Regions from separate parts of the Sphingomonas sp. AAP5 genome, predicted to be linked through region 2. Evidence: predicted binding sites of a transcription regulator. Region 2 holds the regulator's gene; each other region holds the start of a gene.
What was found. The regulator LexA, encoded in region 2, represses DNA repair genes until DNA is damaged. The targets are predictions, from matches to a motif close to GTTCCNCNCTTGTTCT.

Region 1: the regulator LexA is predicted to act here: its motif matches at 2,835-2,850, upstream of E2E30_RS09415 (DUF6771 family protein).
Region 3: the regulator LexA is predicted to act here: its motif matches at 3,554-3,569, upstream of recA (recombinase RecA).
Region 4: the regulator LexA is predicted to act here: its motif matches at 1,972-1,987, upstream of E2E30_RS01690 (ribonucleoside-diphosphate reductase subunit alpha).

The regions. Positions count from the first base shown of each region.
Region 1 is NZ_CP037913.1:2,037,175-2,042,000, forward strand. It holds gene rlxS (relaxase/mobilization nuclease RlxS) at 1-824, opposite strand, end outside; gene E2E30_RS09405 (hypothetical protein) at 1,175-1,531, opposite strand; gene E2E30_RS09410 (DUF736 domain-containing protein) at 1,919-2,239, opposite strand; gene E2E30_RS09415 (DUF6771 family protein) at 2,862-3,065, shown strand; gene E2E30_RS09420 (hypothetical protein) at 3,103-3,459, opposite strand; gene E2E30_RS09425 (ParB/RepB/Spo0J family partition protein) at 3,619-4,826, opposite strand, start outside.
Region 2 is NZ_CP037913.1:715,440-720,265, reverse strand. It holds gene E2E30_RS03275 (TonB-dependent receptor) at 1-1,571, opposite strand, end outside; gene E2E30_RS03270 (BLUF domain-containing protein) at 1,915-2,250, shown strand; gene E2E30_RS03265 (hypothetical protein) at 2,247-2,561, shown strand; gene lexA (transcriptional repressor LexA) at 2,632-3,297, shown strand; gene E2E30_RS03255 (DUF4287 domain-containing protein) at 3,358-3,570, opposite strand; gene E2E30_RS03250 (ComEC/Rec2 family competence protein) at 3,647-4,826, opposite strand, start outside.
Region 3 is NZ_CP037913.1:1,559,057-1,563,882, forward strand. It holds gene E2E30_RS07045 (dicarboxylate/amino acid:cation symporter) at 1-1,229, shown strand, start outside; gene E2E30_RS07050 (glutathione S-transferase family protein) at 1,368-2,000, opposite strand; gene recA (recombinase RecA) at 2,370-3,479, opposite strand; gene E2E30_RS07060 (SDR family oxidoreductase) at 3,614-4,624, opposite strand; gene E2E30_RS07065 (response regulator) at 4,719-4,826, opposite strand, start outside.
Region 4 is NZ_CP037913.1:369,779-374,604, reverse strand. It holds gene E2E30_RS01700 (response regulator) at 1-111, shown strand, start outside; gene E2E30_RS01695 (sensor histidine kinase) at 230-1,699, shown strand; gene E2E30_RS01690 (ribonucleoside-diphosphate reductase subunit alpha) at 2,101-4,053, shown strand; gene E2E30_RS01685 (endonuclease domain-containing protein) at 4,301-4,591, shown strand; gene E2E30_RS01680 (DUF2171 domain-containing protein) at 4,669-4,826, opposite strand, start outside.

The sequences.
Region 1 (4,826 bases), 1.3 Mb from region 2:
TGCCGGAACGGCTCGGGCACTGCGGCGACCACCGTCCGATCCGGGCCGCACTCGCGCAGCAACTGCCGATCGATCGACGTCAGGCGTTCCTGTTCGACCTCGGCGCGCAGCGTGCGCTCGATTTCGCGATCGCTCCGCGGCCCGAGATCGAGCCCGACGAGTTCGGCGGCGCGCTCACGGATGCCCTTCGTCAGATACTCGGGAGCAATGACGAGATCGCGACCGCGGTCATCCTTTCCCCGGACGATGATGTGGGTGTGCGGATGGCCGGTGTTGAAATGGTCGACCGCAACCCAGTCCAGCCGCGTGCCGAGATCGGCTCCCATGCGCGCCAACAGCCGCCGGGTGAGCGGTTGCAGGTCGTCATATTCAGCGCCGTCCTCGGCCGAGACGATGAAGCGGAATTGGTGCCGATCGCCATCGGCGCGTTCGTGGAATGCCTTGGGGTCGGCCCCCTCCTCGCCCGGCCCGTAGATCCGGCCGGGATCACCCTGGCGGGTAACGCCGTCGCGCTGGATATAGCGCAGGTGCGCGCGTGCCCCCGCATACCAGTTGCCGCCGAGCTTGACGATCCGGGTCTTGACCACGACGCGGCGTGCATGAACCGCCGCTTGGCCATCGCGCCGGGCGAGCACAGCCCCATACCCCGCGCCGCAACCGATCCGTGCACTACCACTGGCCGAGCCTGTGCGTTTCCCGGAAAGCGGACCGCCGCGTGCCAGCGTCGCGGCGGCGAGCACCTGATGCAGATAGCGGCGGGCATGCCGCCCGCCGCCTGCCCGCATACGACCCAGATGTGGTACGAAGTCGTCGTCGTCGGCCACCTACCCTGCTCCGTCCGGGTGATCTTTCGAGATGGTGCCTCACTTTGATGCCCGATGAAATTGGCGCTACCGAAACCCGCGGAAATCCGCCATTTCCGAGGCGCATGGCGCCATGTCCCGCACCATGGCGCCATGCGCCCTCTCGAAAACGATGTGCAGACAATAGCTTATGGCAAAAGTACGGAGGATGGCGCCATGCTTTATCTTGCCTTACGCGCCCTCCCCTACCTTCCCGCTCACCGCTCGATCACCTCTGACAGCCGTTTCGCTCTTTGCCTCAGAACGGGGGATCAAGAGCACGACGCAAGCGGGAACGAAGCCTGACCGACCCCGCTCCCGCTCGCCCTTGGTCATCGCGCCGCGCTATAGGCTTCCTGCGCATCCCACACGCTCTCGAACCGCCGCAATCCGCTAATCCGATCGACTTCACCCTCGCCATCCACGATCGCTACCGCGACGAACCAATGCGCGTCCAGACAGCCGATAATCGCCACCCGATCGCGCTCCTCGCCCGCGTCATCCAGGCCCTCAAACCGGCCCAACCACCGCTCTCCACTGCGCGCCTCCCAGTGAAAATCTGCGCTTTCCGCTTCGATGAAATGCCGCGCCAGCGCCTGCAGTCCGCCGCCTCCGAACTCGATTTCCAGCCCCGACATCAGCGCTGGGAAGATGTCGTTCGAGCCCGCGATAACGCTGTCCATGGTCATGAGAACCTCCGCTTGCTTGTGCCTTCTTGAGTGAAGGACAGCCCTCTGACGGCGGGTGCCGGCGCGTCTGTCAGGGCCACCGGAGCGCAAGCGGAGGTGCCGCGCAGCGGCGGCGGAGGAGCCGATTTTGTTGTGCTGGTACAAACAGACTCGGCTGCGCAGCAGCCTCCGCTTCACAGCAAAATTGGAGGGGCCGCCGGCCTTGAGAGACGTGCCGGCGCCCGCCATACTCGGACGATCCGAGACGAGCCCTCCACAGATGTTGCGACGGGTAGCCGCGCCGCGCGTGCCACGAGGTGTGCCGGAAGCACGGCATCAAGAGACGAAGAACGGCCCCCAAAAATGCGGCAAGGCCCCCGCGCCGATGCGACGCGGGGGCGATGCGGTTCAGTCGGCGGGGTTCCAAATGATGGCGTAGGTGTCGTCATCGTCCTGGCCGGCGGCGCGCCCGAGATTGGCGTAGAGGCGGCGCGGACCGAATTCCGGAGCGGCGAGGCTGAGCGACACATAGTCGTTGCCCGAACTCTCGCTGCGGCGGATCCAGCCGGCCCCGACCTCGGCCCCGCCCGCCATCACGCGGTAGTCGGGCTGGACGTCGTTGGCCTTGCGGCCGTTGGGCAGGATCTCGACGTCGGTGCGGATCGAGAGGGTGCGGAGCTGGCCCTTGAAGCCGTTGCCGTCGCGGGTGACATAACCGATTGCAGGCATTGAAAGTCTCCTTCGAGTGTCGCCCCGAACCGTTTCCGGGCGATGGGCGGACCTAAGGGCCGGACCAAGCGACCCCTGCGCACCGGCACGGCCGCAGCGCAGCGGAGGACCGGAGCCGAAGGCGTATTTGAGAGCGCAAGCGGGCGCGAGGAGCCCGTGGCACACGGGCGGGGAAATACGCCGGAGGCGATGGTTTCGCAGGGGTCGCGGCCGGCCCAGGTCATGCGCCCGAGGAGCCGGAACGGGGCGCGCACACGCCGCAGGAGAGCGTCGACCGCACGATCGGCTATGCCCCGATCCGCAAGACAAGGACGCTCTGCCCCGCTCGTCACCGCGCCGCCAGCGATGGCAATGGGTGGAAGGACGCGGCAGACCGCAGCGCCGATGGGGGCGGTATGCGGGAGCCTAGCGATCCGTCGCCGCGGTTTCGGGCTATCGCGTGACCGCGCAAACGCACCCAAATCCTCCGACCGCGCCATCGCATCCATCCTGTTTAGCCTGCCGCGTCATCCTGCGAGCCAGCGTAATCCGGGTTCACCGGGAGCGCATGGCCAGCCTCCCGTGGACAGACCATGCGGAAACCGGATTGATGTACGTTCTTCTTTCGTTCTACTGTCCCGTTATGTCGAGACTCGCCCCCCAACCCGCCCCCGCCGATCTCAGTTCGGCCATTCTATCGGCGCCCGGTTGGGCCAGAGTGGGGATCACGATGCCCGACGCGCGGATGCGCGAGCGCGCGGCGGACGCGCTGGCGCAGTCGATCCTCGAACAGGTGTTCGAGCAGGACCGCACCGCCCATGCCGATCAACTCAGGCTGCCGCTTTAAGCTGACGGACTCGGTGGTAGCCGCGGCCAGGCGCGCGTCAAACCTTCGCTGGCGCAGGGGAGACGCTGCGCACTTCGCGCACGACGTCCTCGAACAGGTCGAAGAACCGGCGTTCCAATTCGCCTTCGGACATCGTGAAGGCGGCGTGCGCGTGCGCAAGATCGAGCGCGTGCGCGGCCAAAAGCCCGTCTTCGCGAAAGCGCGGGGCGAGGTCATGCGCGGTCGCGAGATCGCCGGCGTTGCGCATCGCATAGTCGACCACCCAGAAGCGATGGATCAGCCGCTCGCGCGGGGAGAGCGCGTCATCGCCCTGTGCGCAGCGCTTTTCGATCACCGCATGCGCGGCGTCGATCAGCCAGGTTTCGTGGTCGCGGTGATCGATGTCTGTCCCCATGCGGCAGTCTTAAGCGCGCCGGGCGGGGCTGATCCAGTGATTCTCGAACCAGCCCTGCAACAGAAACCCCGCGGCGAGCGCCGGAGGCGCGAGCCGCGGGGCCGAATTTCAACCCGCTCTGGAAAAGCGGGACGGCGGCACCGCCGCCGTCCCAACAGATCACGCGACCAGCGCCTGCGCACCGCTATCGGTGTCGGGGTCCGGCCCTGCGGACGCGCCGCCGGGCTCAGGAGGCGGGTCGGCGGGGCGCGCCGCTTCGACCAGCGCATGTGCCTTGACGGTGCCCACGCCGCCGCGCCCGGTATAGGCGGACGGCGGGAAGGTCATCCAGCGTGGTACCCAATCTTCGCAGACAGTGCGGCCACCCGCCCCTGCCAGATGGTCGGCGACGATCTGGCGCAGCGTCTTGCCCATTTCGCCCGCATTGGCGTCGGCAATCATCGGTCCCGCCACCTCGGCGACGAGCGAGAGCAGCACCTCGCGGTCGCGGATCAAGTCGAGAAAGATCGGGTCGGCGTGCCAATAATCCTCCATCCGCACGCCAAGCTGCAGCCCAACCGCCTCGACGGCGGCGCTACCTGCCGCCAGACTTTCGCCCATCACCACCGCGATCACGTCGAACACGGCGGCGTCAGGCAGGTCGAGCAAGCGTAGAAAAACGGCCGAGAGACGATCTCCCGCGGCATCGTAAGGATAGGGACTGCCACCGATCACGGTCGGATCGTCGGGTGAAAAACCGAGCAGATCGAGCACGGCCCGGCGGCGTGCGTCGAACGCGGCCTCGCTCGTGCTGTTCTCGACGCTCTCGGCGATGGCGTCGCTGCGCGAGGTCTGCGGCTCGATCCGCACGCTCCACAGATGCGATCCCCGAATGGCGTGCGCGACCAGGAGGCGCAGCGCCACGTGCGGCGCGCCGGTCAGCGCGGCGCGAACGGCGGCGTGGCGATGCAGATCGATATAGGTCTGCAGCTTGGTGGTCAGTTCGGGACGCGGCGGCGCCTTGCCCGGGCTGTTGTTGTCCCCCTTGGCGATCCGGGCGGCGTCCTTGCGGCTGATATAGCCTTCGTGGAACACCACCTCGCCGCTGGCGCGGACATCGACATAGATACGCCCGCCCTTGCGCTTGGGGGCCTTGTCATACTCCCACGACGCGAATTGCTCGGTCGGGGGCACAATCATGACATCGGCCCAGCCCGCTTCCAGATACGCCACACGCCGCGCCTCGATTTCGGTGTTCTGCGCGGTCCAGAACGCATCGGTATCCGCAAAATAGCGGTCCTCGCCGAACAGGTCGGCGACGATTGCGCCGCCATAGGTCGTCACGTCGAACAGCGCACGCGACACCGCGATCGACTCCCCGCCGAACA
Region 2 (4,826 bases):
CCGTGCGAGACGCGCGCAAACACGTTGACGTCGGGATCGACCGCATAGTTGAGGCTCGCTTCCCAGCTCGGCTGCGTGTCGGCGAGGCGGACGTTGGTCGCCGCGGTCGCCGGGAAGGTCGACACGCCCGCTGCGGTGCGCGGCGGGGTGACGAGGCGCGTCTTCTTCTCGTCATAGGTCACGCGCACGCCGCCGGTCAGCGTCAGCTCGGGGAGGATCTGATAGCTCGCCTGGCCGAAGCCCGCATACGACGTGTTGGTGTTGCGCAGCACGACGAAGTTGTTCGGGTTGGGATTGGTGCCGAACGAATTGTTGAGCAGGAAGAAGCCGCGCTGGTCGAACTCGGTCGTGTCGCGCGATTCGAAATAGATCCCGCCGATCTGCCACTTGAAGCGGCCCGTGCCGTTGCTGGCGAGGCGAACTTCCTCGCTCAGCTGATCGAGATCGCGCACGCGGCCCTGGCTCTCGCCGTAGAACTTGCCGCCGGCGAAGTTGCTCGCAGCACCGCCATCGGTGTCACCACGGCTATAACCCTTGGTCGTCTCGTACGCGGTGATCGAGGTCAGCGTGACCGCGCCGAAATCGTTCTTCGCGTTGAACGAGCCGCCATAGGTCTTGTACGCCTGACGGTTGCCGCCGCCCTCATCGAGCGCGACGCTGGCGCGCGGTGCTGCGCTGACGTCGTTGCTGCCGCGCAGGATCGCGCCGCGATGGAAGATCGTCGAGGTGCCCGAATAATCACGCGCATGCGCCGAAACCAGGCCGGTGAAGCCGGTCTCGGGCGGGGTCAGCATCAGCTGGACGCGGATGTCCTTCTCTTCGAAGCCGCCGAGCTTGTCCTTGCCGCCGACTGTGCCGTCGTCGCTCGGGCCGGTATAGGTGTTGTCGATCCAGTTATCGCGGCGCTGGTACAGGCCCGACACGCGGAAGCTCAGCACGTCCTTGACGATCGGGCCGCCGACGCCGGCATCGACGCTGACGGTGTTGTAGCTGCCATACGACGCGGTCGCGCGGCCGGTGAACTCGTTGGTCGGGCGGTTGGTGTCGAACTTGATGATGCCCGCGGTGGTGTTGCGGCCGAACAGCGTGCCCTGCGGCCCGCGCAGCACTTCGATCTGGTTGACGTCATAGACCGGGTTCGACTTGAGCACGACATGCTCGAGCACGACCTCGTCCTGGATGATCGACACCGGCTGCGATGCGCCGAGATAGAAATCGATGTTACCGAGGCCGCGAATGTAGAAGCGCGGGAAGATCTTGCCGGTGGTCGTCTCGGCGTAAAGCCCGGGGACGCGGTTGGCGAGTTCGAGCAGCGTGTCGCTGCCGCCCGAAGTGTAGGTCCGCAGATCGGCACCCGACAGCACGCCGACCGACACGGGCACTTTCTGCAGATTTTCGCTGCGACGCTGCGCGGTGACGACGATGTCGCCGAGGCTGTCGCTCTCTGGCGCGGCCTCGACCGCGGCGACGGGCGCAGCGGTTTCCTGGGCGCTGGCCGAACCGATGCTGGCGATCGCGCCGAACGCGGTGCCGAGCAGAAGGAGCGCCTTGGCGGCGTGTGACTTGGACATGATGTTCCCCCGATAGATGAAATAGGCTGCCCACACCGTTCGCCGCAGCGGACTTGTTGTCCTGCGCGGCGACGCGTCCGCGCTCCTGCGTGGTGCGGTGTGACCCCGACCGCGCGGCTAGGTCGGTATTGTGACGCGATTATGACAGGTGTGCCGCCACGTCTGCTTTGTCGACTGGCTGTGGCTTTCGAGTTGCACCGGGGCCTGCACGACGCCGACCACGGCGCGATCGTCAACGACAGTGCGCACCTGATTCAGGATACGATACCGATACACGATCCACCGCAACGACAGGCTGCCGACACCCCCCTAGCCCCGGCCCTCACGAGAAGGACACAAGGGCATGCGGCAAATCCTTTATGTCAGCGGGAACACCCTTTCGAGCGTCACGGCCGACCTTGCCGGCATCCTCGAACAATCGCGGCATAATACCGCGCTCGACAGGATCACCGGGCTGCGATGGTCGGATGGTCGCAGCTTGCTGCAAGTGCTCGAGCGTTCGCGCATGAGCGTCATGGCGACGTTCGCCCGCATCCTCGCCGACCCGCGTCATCATGCGCCGACCGTCCTCCAGCACCGCCATATTCGCCCCCTCGAATTCGGCGGCTGGACCATGGCGCACCCCGCGCCGGCGCCGCGGCCGACGCGGATGACGCCCAGATCGGGCGGCTGCTCGTGAACGCAACCGAAGCGGTGCGCACGCACTTCCACACGCTGATTTCGGCAGGCCATGTCGCCGCGCTCGCGCTCCCGGTCAGCGCGATCGGCACCCCGCCGCCCGCCCCGACGCCCGATTACGGCACCCCGCCGCCGCGGCGCGTCGATCGCCGGATCGGCGCACCCTTCCACAATGTCGGGCTCGCGCTGGCCAGCGCGTTTCGCGGGGGGCTGCAGGGCACCAACATTGACCATGACGCATGTATCGAAAAGCTCTGCGGCATCGCGGGGAGTGCGACCAGCGACTCGCAGGATATCTGCGCCGGACGGTGACAGCATCGCTTGACGGGCGATTTTTCGTTCCGTATAGGTTCGTCGTCTGTTCCGACGAAAGGGCCGCGCGATGCTTACCCGCAAGCAGCATGAGTTGATTTGCTTCATCAACGACCGGCTCGACGAGACCGGGGTATCGCCGTCCTTCGAGGAAATGAAGGAAGCGCTCGACCTCAAGTCGAAGTCGGGCGTCCATCGCTTGATCAGCGCGCTCGAGGAACGCCAGTTCATCCGCCGCCTGCCCAACCGCGCGCGGGCGCTCGAAGTGCTCAAGATGCCCGAGCGTGGAATCAAGACCCCGACCAAGGCGGCCCCCGCCGCCGCTTCGCGTGCAGCACCACAGCCTGCCAACGACGTGATCGAAATCCCGCTGCACGGCCGGATCGCGGCAGGCGTCCCGATCGAGGCGTTCGAGGGCGCGTCGATGCTCTCGGTCCCCGCGGCTTTGCTCGGCAATGGCGAGCATTATGCGCTCGAGGTGTCGGGCGATTCGATGGTCGAGGCGGGCATCCTCGATGGCGACTATGCGCTGATCAAGCGCCAGGATGTCGCGCGCGACGGCGAGATCGTCGTGGCTTTGATCGAAGAGAGCGAGGCGACGCTGAAATTCTTCCGCCGCGAAGGTGCGATGGTGCGGCTCGATCCGGCCAACCGCGCCTATGATCCGCAGCGTTATGCCCCAGCCCAGGTGCGCGTGCAGGGCAAGCTCGCCGGGCTGTTGCGCCGGTACGACTGAGCCACGGTCGGCGTGATCGACCGTCGCGCTTGAGGGTCGCGCGGCGAGCGATCGAGCGGCTCAGTCTTTGTGCTCGGCAAGGGTGTGAGCGACGATCGCGTTGGCGTGGCCGTGGCCCATGCCATGCTCGGTTTTCAGCATGGTGACGAGCGCCATGTGTTTTTCCGGCAAACGCTCGCGCACCAGCGCCTGCCACTCTGCGATCGGACGGCCATAGGTCTTCTCGATCGATGGAAAGTACGATGCGGGCCCTTTGATCGGTTGGTCAGCCACGGCGTGAAGGCTCCAAGATGCGGGAACGTCCCGAGGATCTTCCGGTATTTGGGGGAAGCCGCAAGGCCACCCCGCCCTATCGTTTCCCGTCCGTTACTGCTGCCCCAGCCCTCCCCGACAATCGAGCGCGCCAACGCATCCGGCCAACCCACCGCCGCCGACCAGCGTCGCCCTCCGGCGCCGCGATCCACGGATGCCGGTCGCCCGGATGGCGAACGGTCCGCACCGAATGCGATGCCAAAGCGATCGCAACGCCGCCGGTTTGCGCCAGCGTCTCGCGGTCGAGCCGCAGCCACTGCGGAACGCAATGGCGCGGCAAGCGCCGCTCGCTGATCACGATGTCGGCGCCGGCACACGCCGCGACGAGGTCGAGCGTCGGGACATGATACGCGCTGCGCGTCGCCAGGATGCGCCACTGTCGCCCTGCGACGGTCCGCGTCATCAGGCAGAGGTCGCGGCTGCAGCGCGCCTCGTGCTGCTCGGACATCAATACCGGGAGCGCAGCGATCCCGCCATTCTCGGCGAGCATGTCGGCGGTATAGTCCCCGGTCCGGTCGCGCAGCAAAGCCACGTCGCCCGCCGAGGTGCGGATCGCGACGTGCCGACCGTCTCCGGTGACGATCAGATCGGGCGCCGGGGTCGGCAGCGCCCATGCCAAGCCGATCGCTAGCGGCAGCGCCCCTAGCCGCCGCCAGCGCGTGCGCCACAGGCCGATCCACAATCCGCCCACCACCATCAGCGCGTAAGCGGCGCCGGGCATCGCCGGCAGCGGCGCGACCGAGCCCGGCACCGCCGCGGTCATGTGCGCAATCCACAACAGCAGATCGAGCGAGCGCGCCGTCAGCCACCAGAACGGCAGCCCCGCCCCCACCGTATCGAACAGCAACGCCAGCGCCTCGCACGGCATCGTCACGAACGTCGTCAGCGGGATCGCGACGATATTGGCGACCGCGCCGTAAATCCCCGCTTTGTGGAAGTGGAACAGCGCGATCGGCAGCAAAGCGAGCTCGACGACGATCCCGGTCAGCAGCAGCGACGCCAGTTCCCGCGCGATCCGCGCCAGTCGCGTCTGCTCGCGCGGCCCGAACCACACGCGCAACTGCGGATGCTCGTTGAGCGAGACGATCGCCGCGACCGCCGCGAACGACAGCTGAAAACTTGGTCCGGCGAGCGCCTCGGGATATAGCAACAGCACCACGATCGCCCCCGCCGCGACCAGCCGCAGCGTCAGCGCCTGCCGGCCCAGCGCCAAAGCG
Region 3 (4,826 bases), 840 kb from region 2:
TCGCCGACGGCACGCCGGAAGCGACCGCGCGGCTGAAGGAGATCGGTGCGGGCTTCTCGATCGTCACGACGATCTTCCTGCGGCTGATAAAGATGATCATCGCGCCTCTGGTCTTCTCGACGCTCGTCGTCGGGATCGCGCATATGGGCGACATCGCCGCGCTCGGCCGCGTCGGGGGCCGTACGATGGCGTGGTTCGTCACCGCCTCGCTCGTCTCGCTCTCGCTGGGGCTTTTGCTGTTCCACGGGATTGAGGCGGTGATCGACCTGGTCGCGCCGGGAACGGGCTTCGGCTTCAAGCTGCCGCCGCCCGCCGCCTCGGTCGGGCTCGATGAAAAGGCGTTCAACCTCACCAACTTCATCACGCATATCGTCCCCTCCTCGATCGTCGAGGCGATGGCGACCAACGAGATCATCCAGATCGTGCTGTTCTCGGTATTCGCTGGCGTCGCGCTCACCGCGATCGGCGAGAAGGGCGAACCGATCGTGCGCGGCGCCGAGGCGCTCGCCGCGATGATGCTGCAGATCACCGATTACGTCATGCGCTGCGCGCCGTTCGCGGTGTTCGCGGCGATCACCGCGACGATCACGGTCAACGGCCTCGGGATCTTGTGGTCGCTCGGGTTGTTCGTCGGCGGCTTCTATCTGGGGTTGGCGACACTCTGGCTGCTGCTGTTCGGCGCGGCGTTCGTGTTCATCGGGCCGCGCGCCTTCGGTCTCGCGCGCTATATCCGCGAGCCGATCCTGCTGGCGTTTTCGACCGCGTCGTCCGAGGCGGCGTATCCGCGCACGCTCGAGGCGCTCGACCGCTTTGGCGTGCCGCGGCGGATCTCGAGCTTCGTGCTGCCGCTGGGGTACTCGTTCAACCTCGACGGGTCGATGATGTACATGACCTTTGCGACGCTGTTCATCGCGCGGGTGTACGGGATCGACCTGCCGCTCGGCACGCAGATCGTGATGTTGCTCGTGCTGATGATCACCTCGAAGGGGATTGCCGGCGTGCCGCGCGCCTCGCTCGTCGTGATCGCGGCGGTGATGGGGCAGTTCGGCATTCCCGAAGCAGGGTTGCTGCTGATCCTGCCGGTCGACCAGTTCCTCGACATGGGCCGCTCGGCGACCAACGTCGTCGGCAATGCGGTAGCAACGACGGTGGTGGCGAAGTGGGAGGGCGCGCTCGGCGAGCCGCAGGCGGCGGAGATCGAACCGCCGCACGCGCCGCATCGGGCTTAGCGCTTACCGCACCATTCGTTCCCGCCGTCACCCCGGCCTTGTGCCGGGGTCTACCGTGCCGCGCGTGCTACGACGGCAGGAGCGGGATCACGGTGGACCCCGGGACGAGCCCGGGGGTGACGGGGGTGGCCCGCTCCTTCACGCGTAGGCGTAGGGCCCGCCCTTTTCGAGCGCTGCCTGATAGGCCGGGCGGGCATGGATCTTGTCGAGCCAGGCGATCGTCGCTGGGCGGCTGTCGTCGAGCCCGGCGCGGCTCTTTGCGGCTTCGAGCGGGAAGCTCATCATGATGTCGGCGCCGGTCAGCTGGTCACCCGCGAACCACGGCCGCTTGGCGAGTTCGGATTCGACATAATCGAGATGGACGTCGATCATCGGCTGAACCCGCTTCGCGGCGGTTGCGCCGATCACGGGGATGCGATTGAGCACGAGCAGCAACAGCAACGGCGGCATCACCGAGCCTTCGGCGTAATGCAGGAACTGGCGATAGCGCAGCACATCGTCGCGGTGCGCGGGCGGGCCCAGTCTCCCATCGGCATATTCGACCAGATAGTCGATGATCGCGCCGGTCTCGACCAGCGTCTGCCCAGCGGCGGTGTCTTCGAGGATCGGCGACTTGCCGAGCGGATGGACGCGCTTCAGCTCGGGCGGGGCGAGCATCGTCTTGGCGTCGCGCTGGTAGCGCTTGATCTCATAGGGCAGCCCGAGCTCCTCGAGCATCCACAGGATGCGTTGCGAGCGCGAGTTGTTGAGATGGTGGACGATGAGAGTCATGCGCGCGCTCCGGTGGTGGACAGGATCAACCGATCGTAACGCGCAACGCGGAACGTCGCACTAAAGTCGCACCATCGCGGTGCTTGCCTCGTCGCGACGACCCGACTGTCATGGGGCGGTCCGACATCGGACGCTGCTCGAGCGGAGGGGTGGGCCCCGGTACAAGGCCGGGGTGACGATAGGGTAGTTTTCGATCGGCGCCTGATCCTGTGAAGCGCCTGCCGTTTGACGAGCCCGCCATAGCAAAGGCCCGCCATTGCTGGCGGGCCTTCCCGGTTTTGCGACGACCAACCAAAGCCGCCTTTAGAAAGAACGCGGCCGAGCCCTGCCGCCGCTCCCTGCCCCGGACCAAGCGGCCCGAAGCGGATCTCACATCTCGGGCTCGTCCCCGTCGTCGGGCTCGCCGCCGACCATCATTTCCTCGGCAACCTTGTCGGTGCGCGCGCGGATCGAGGCTTCGAGCCGGTCGGACATTTCGGGATGTTCCTTGAGGAACGTCTTCGAATTCTCGCGGCCCTGGCCGATGCGGACGCTGTCGTAGGAGAACCACGCGCCCGACTTCTCGACCAGCCCGGCCTTGACGCCGAGATCGAGGATCTCGCCGATCTTCGACACGCCCTGCCCGTACATGATGTCGAATTCGACCTGCTTGAACGGCGGCGCGACCTTGTTCTTGACGACCTTGACGCGCGTCGTGTTGCCGATGATCTCGTCGCGATCCTTGATCTGCCCGGTGCGGCGGATGTCGAGGCGGACCGAGGCGTAGAACTTGAGCGCGTTGCCGCCGGTCGTCGTCTCGGGGTTGCCGTACATCACGCCGATCTTCATGCGCAGCTGGTTGATGAAGATCACCATGCAGCGCGAGCGGCTGATCGAGCCGGTCAGTTTCCGCAAGCTCTGCGACATCAAGCGCGCCTGCAGGCCGACATGGCTGTCGCCCATCTCGCCCTCGATTTCAGCGCGCGGCACCAAGGCCGCGACCGAATCGACGACAAGCACGTCGATCGCGTTCGAGCGCACCAGCGTGTCGACGATCTCGAGCGCCTGCTCGCCCGTGTCGGGCTGCGAGACGATCAGCTCGTCGATGTTGACGCCGAGCTTCTTGGCATAGACGGGATCGAGAGCGTGTTCGGCGTCGACGAACGCCGCGGTGCCGCCGGTCTTCTGCGCTTCCGCGATCACGTGGAGCGCGAGCGTCGTCTTGCCCGACGATTCGGGACCGTAAATCTCGATCACGCGCCCGCGCGGCAAGCCGCCGACGCCGAGCGCGATGTCGAGCCCGAGCGAGCCGGTCGAGATCACCTCGACCTGCATCGTCTGCTTCGACCCGAGCTTCATCGCCGAGCCCTTGCCGAACGCGCGATCGATCTGCGCGAGCGCTGCCTCGAGCGCCTTTGCGCGTTCGTCCTTGGCCTTTTCGGCGGCCTTGTCCGTGGATGCTGCCATTTTGCTGTCGATGACCTTCAAAGATACCGCCATTGGTAGCTCCCGTCGCTAGACCGAACGCCTCATGCGTTCAATGCGTGACAGCGATGTATCGCATTTGTTCTGTGAGAACAAGTGTGGAACGACGGTGCTTTTCCGAGGGTCGTAGGACAGGTTAACACCGCAGGTTATGGCATCCCGCCGCCGCCCGCCGCGCCATAGACGTGGCCGGTGGTGTAGCTGGCGCCGTTTTCGGCGAGCAGGACGTAGATTCCGGCGAGCTCGGCGGGCTGGCCGGGTCGGCCGAGCGGCGTCATGCTGCCGAAGCTCTCGAGCTTCTCCATCGTCGCGCCGCCCGACACCTGGAGCGGCGTCCAGATCGGACCCGGCGCGACGCCGTTGACGCGGATGCCGCGCGGGGCAAGTTGCTTCGCCAGGCTGCGGACGTAGTTGGTCGTCGCGGCCTTGGTCATCGCATAGTCGTAAAGGTCCTTCGACGGGTCGGTCGCCTGTTCGGAGGTCGTGCCGATGATCGCCGAGCCGGGCTTGAGATGCGGCAGCGCCGCCTTGATGATCCAGAACGGCGCATAGATGTTGGTCTTCATCGTCGCGTCGAAATCCTCGCTCGACACGTCGAGGATCGAGGCGCGGGTCTGCTGGCGCGCGGCGTTGCTGACGAGGATGTCGAGCCCGCCAAGCTCCTTGACCGCGGTCTCGACCAGCTTCTGGCAGAAGGCCTCGCTGCGCAGATCGCCGGGGATGGCGACCGCCTTGCGGCCCGCCTCGCGGATCAACGCGACCACGGCGCGCGCATCCTCCTCCTCGGCGGGGAGATAGTTGATCGCGACGTCGGCGCCTTCGCGCGCATAGGCGATCGCCGCTGCCGCACCCATGCCCGAATCACCGCCGGTGATGAGCGCCTTGCGGCCGAGCAGACGACCCGAGCCGCGATAGCTCTGCTCGCCATTGTCGGGCTTGGGGGTCATCTTCGCGGACAGACCGGGCCATGGCTGCGACTGCTTTTCGAACGGCGGCTTGGGCCCGCTCTGCGGATCCTTGAGCCCCGCCATGGGCGCTGCCCCGGCGGGCGTTCCTGGCGTCTTGGCAAAGGCTGCTCCGGTCGCAGCGGTCGCGACGCCGAGCGCAGCACCGCCCACGACAGCCCGGCGGGAAACGGAGGATTCATCGTTGCTGCTCATGGGTCGATCTCGCTCGCTATCAAAGGTCGAGCGGGTAACTCATGGCGTCTGCACGCGGTTCACAAACAAGCCGGGTTTATTCGGCTAATCTCAATCAAGCCGCGCTGGCGGTGCCCAACGCATCGAGCGCCTTCGACACGCCGTCCATCGTGAACGGCTTGGGCAAGGTCGGGCGGTCGCGGAACTGCTCGGCAACGGTATC
Region 4 (4,826 bases), 350 kb from region 2:
GATCCCGATTCGAACTCGCTCGAAGTGATCATCGGGCGGCTGCGCAAGAAGATTGGCGCCGAGGCGATCGAGACCGTCCGCGGACGCGGCTATCGCGTGGTGGAGGGGTGAGCGGCCCTGCCCTCTTCCGTCACCCTGGCCTTGTGCCGGGGTCCACTTCGCCCCTCGCGCGGCAGCCGGTGTTGGACGGTGGGCCCCGACACAAGGCCGGGGTGACGAAAGGGCTGACATGACCCTCCTCCCCCGCTCGCTCTACGGACGCCTGCTCGTCACCGCGCTCGTCGCGACGCTCGCCGCGCTCGCCTTTGCCGCGGTGACGATCGGCGCGGTGCTCGATCGCTTCGTGATGCACGGGCTGGACGACCGGCTCGACGCGCAGATCGCGGTGCTCGAGCAAGCCGTCCGCCCCGACGGCAGCATCGACCGCGCGCGGCTCGTCCTCGCCGCGCCCTATGACGATCCGCAAGGCGGCTGGGGCTGGCGGATCGATGCGCCGGGCCGCACGATCACCTCGCCCGCCGCGCCCGCCCTCACCGCGCTGCAAGCGCGCGGCCCGCGGCGCGCACCGCCGCCCGCTTTGCCGCCGCTTTCCCTGCCAGCGCCCTCCGCTCCCTCATCCGCCGAGTCAGCGCTGATCGGCCCGCCGCCCCCGCCCGATGGCCGACGCGCACACGGCGACGGCCCGCGCGACCGCGACGGCACGCAAGCACTCGACTGGCATGGCGAGGACGGCATGCGCCATGCGCGCAGCCTGACGCTCGCCACCCCCGCAGGCGCGGTGCGGATCACCGCCTCCGCCCCGCGCGCGATCGTCGACCGCCCGCTCCGCGCGGCGATGGCACCGCTGCTCGGCTCGCTGCTGCTGCTCGGCGTCGCGCTGGCGGCGGCGACGCTGATCCAGCTCCGCATCGGCCTGCGCCCCTTGAAGACGATGCGCACCGGCCTCGCCGCGATCCGCGCCGGAACCGCGCGCGCTCTGCCCGAGGACCAGCCGACCGAACTCGCCCCGCTCGCGCGCGAGATCAACGCGCTGCTCGACGAAAATGCGACCGCGCTCGCCAATGCCCGCGCGCACGTCGCCAATCTCGCGCACGGCCTCAAGACGCCGCTCGCCACACTCGCGCTCGCGCTGCCGCCGCACGATCCCGACGGCACGCTCGCCGCGCAGGTCGCGCGGATCGACCAGGCGGTGCGCCACCATCTCGGCCGCGCGCGCGCCGCGACGCCGGGGAGCGGCTTGCGCTTCGCAACCCCGCTCGCCCCCGTCGTCGCCGACCTGACCACCGCGCTGTCGCGGATCCACGCCGATCGCGGCGTCAGCGCGAGCGCGACGATCGATCCCGCGCTCAGCGTCGCGGTCGACCGGCAGGATCTCGACGAGCTGATCGGCAATCTGCTCGACAATGCGTGGCGCTTCGCCGCCGCGCGAATCACGATCGACGCCGCCCCCGCATCCGACCCGCGCTTCATCCGCCTGAGCATCGCCGATGACGGCCAGGGCATTGCGCCCGCGGCCCGCGCCGCCGCGCTCACCGCCGGGCAGCGACTCGATGAACGCGGCGATGGCCACGGCTTCGGCCTGTCGATCGCACACGAACTCGCGACGCTCTATGGGGGCTCGCTGGTGCTCGATGCAGCGGCGCTCGGTGGTCTCGATGCGATCGTTACGCTGCCGACGACGCTTTTCTCCGAGGCGTGAAAATATTGTCACGTTCCCGCTTCGGTCTCTTGCGTTTGAGCGAAGCCAGCTTTGACCGCGCGTCGCGTGATGAGGCTTCGCCCGGTCATCCGCCAAGCGTCGCGGATTAGCGACGAACCGAGTCCCCAATCTGTCATTTACCGTCTTGTGTCTCCGCGCGATCCGGCACAATCTGTAGGGGTTGAGTTCGGGGGCGAACCCAAGAGCTAGTGAATCAGACGCCGCAACCCTATATTGCGGTAATGATCTGGACTGCGATTGTAGCGCGGGACGGTCTGTTTTTGTTCTCGCGTTTGCCCACGGAATGCTATGCTGGGAGCTCGCTTCCCGATTCGAACGGATCGGGAACAGAGGCGGTCCCGGTCGACACGATTTTGAACGAGTTTACAGGGACGCGAAACATGGATTTTCGGGATACCGGGGAAGTGAGTACCGACATGGCCACCGATATGATCGAGGCGCTCGCCGCCGCTGCGGCACCCGCCGACGACGCCGCCAAGGACGGTCGCGGCACCGCCGATCGCAAGCTCGCCGCGCGGGGCGATTCGAAGGAGATCCACGTCCAGCTCTATCCGGTCGAGGTCGATCATTCGCGCGATGCGCTGCTGACCGATTTCGGCAAGGACACGCTGCGCGATCGCTATCTGCTCCCGGGCGAGACCTTCCAGGATCTGTTCGTGCGCGTTGCCTCGGCCTATGCCGATGACGGCGCACACGCCCAGCGGCTCTACGGCTATATCTCGAAGCTGTGGTTCATGCCCGCGACCCCCGTCCTCTCGAACGGCGGCACCGGGCGCGGACTGCCGATCTCGTGCTTCCTCAATTCGGTCCCCGACAGCCTCGGCGGCATCGTCGACACCTGGAACGAGAATGTCTGGCTCGCGTCGCGCGGCGGCGGCATCGGTACCTATTGGGGCAATGTCCGCGGCATCGGCGAGCCGGTCGGCCTCAACGGCAAGACCAGCGGCATCATCCCCTTCGTCCGCGTGATGGATTCGCTGACGCTCGCCATCTCGCAAGGCTCGCTGCGCCGAGGGTCGGCCGCCTGCTATCTCGACATCTCGCATCCCGAGATCGAGGAATTCCTCGAAATCCGTAAGCCCTCGGGCGATTTCAATCGCAAGGCGCTCAACCTCCACCACGGCGTGCTGATCACCGACGCCTTCATGGAAGCGGTGCGCGCGGGCGAAGAGTGGAATTTGACGAGCCCGAAGGACGGCTCGGTCCGCGCGACGGTCGATGCGCGCGGCCTGTTCCAGAAGCTCGTCGAGACTCGGCTTGCCACCGGCGAGCCGTACATCGTCTTCGCCGATCACGTGAACAAGGGCATGCCCAAGCATCACCGCGACTTGGGGCTCAAGGTCTCGACCTCGAACCTGTGCTCGGAGATCACGCTGCCGACCGGCAAGGACCATCTCGGCAACGACCGCACCGCCGTCTGCTGCCTGTCCTCGCTCAACCTCGAGACGTGGGACCAGTGGAAGGACGAGAAGGGCTTTATCGAGGACGTGATGCGCTTCCTCGACAACGTCCTGCAGGACTTCATCGACCGCGCCGAACCCGGCATGGAGCGTGCCGCTTACTCGGCGATGCGCGAGCGGTCGGTCGGCCTCGGCGTGATGGGCTATCACAGCTTCCTCCAGGCGCGCGGCCTGCCCTTCGAGGGCGCGATGGCCAAGTCGTGGAACCTGCGGATGTTCCGCCACATCAAGGGCCAGGTCGACGAAGCCTCGATGCACCTCGCGATGGAGCGCGGGCCCTGCCCCGACGCTGCCGACATGGGCGTGATGGAGCGCTTCAGCTGCAAGATGGCGATCGCGCCGACCGCGTCGATCTCGATCATCTGCGGCGGCACCTCGGCGTGCATCGAGCCGATCCCGGCGAACATCTACACGCACAAGACGCTGTCGGGCTCGTTCTCGATCAAGAATCCGTATCTCGAGAAATTGCTGATCGAGAAGTCGAAGAATTCGGACGCGATCTGGAACTCGATCCTCGAGCAGGGCGGCTCGGTCCAGCATCTCGATTTCCTCAGCCAGGACGAGAAGGATTGCTACAAGACGAGCTTCGAGATCGACCAGCGCTGGCTGATCGAACTCCAGGCCGATCGAACGCCATTCATCGACCAGTCGACCTCGCTCAACCTGTTCATCCCGGCCGACGTCGAGAAGTGGGACTTGCTGATGCTCCACTTCCGCGCGTGGGAGCTGGGCGTGAAGTCGCTCTATTACCTGCGCTCGAAGAGCATCCAGCGCGCTGGCTTTGCCGGCGGGGTCGAGAACGACAACACGATCGAGAAGCCGCAATACGAGTTCGAAACGACCGATTACGACGAGTGCCTGGCGTGCCAGTGAGGTGGGCGAACTAACACCCCCTCACCCTCCCGCGGCTGCGCCGCTCCTTCCCTCTCCCACAAGGGGAGAGGGAGGAGAGCCGCAATCTCCCTCTCCCCTTGTGGGAGAGGGAAGGGGCCCGCGCCCGCAGGGCGTGGGAAGGGTGAGGGGGAATGCGGACGGCCTGACCACGCGCCAGCTGCTGCCCGCGCTAACCCCGTTCCGCTCGCGCGACCTCCGCCGCAATGCCACCGAGCCGGAAAAGCACATGCGTCGCGCGCTCCGCTCGGCCTTCCCGGACGCGAAGTTCCGCTTCCAGGTGCCGCTCGGGCCGTATCATGCCGATTTCTGCTCGCACGCCGCACGGCTGGTGATCGAGATCGACGGCGCCACCCATGCGCAGACCGCGACTTCGGACGAAGCGCGCACGCGCTTCATCGAAGACGAAGGCTACAGCGTGCTGCGTTTCTGGAACACCGACGTGATGGCGAACATCGACGGCGTGATCGCGGCGATCGCACCGCATCTGCCGGACATGTGCAAAGGGGCCACCCAGTGACTGAGCGGCCCCCTCACCCTTCCCACGCCTGCGGCGCGGGCCCCTTCCCTCTCCCACAAGGGGAGAGGGAGGCGGGATCATTTCTCTTCTTCGAAGGTCACGGCGACATCGCCGTTCGCCGAGAGCCGCACCTTGCCGTCTTCGACATCGGCGACCAGGCCGAGCGAGATGTAATGGTGATGCCCTTCATGCGAACCCGAACCCTCGTTGACCTGCGCGCCCGAATCCTTCTTGG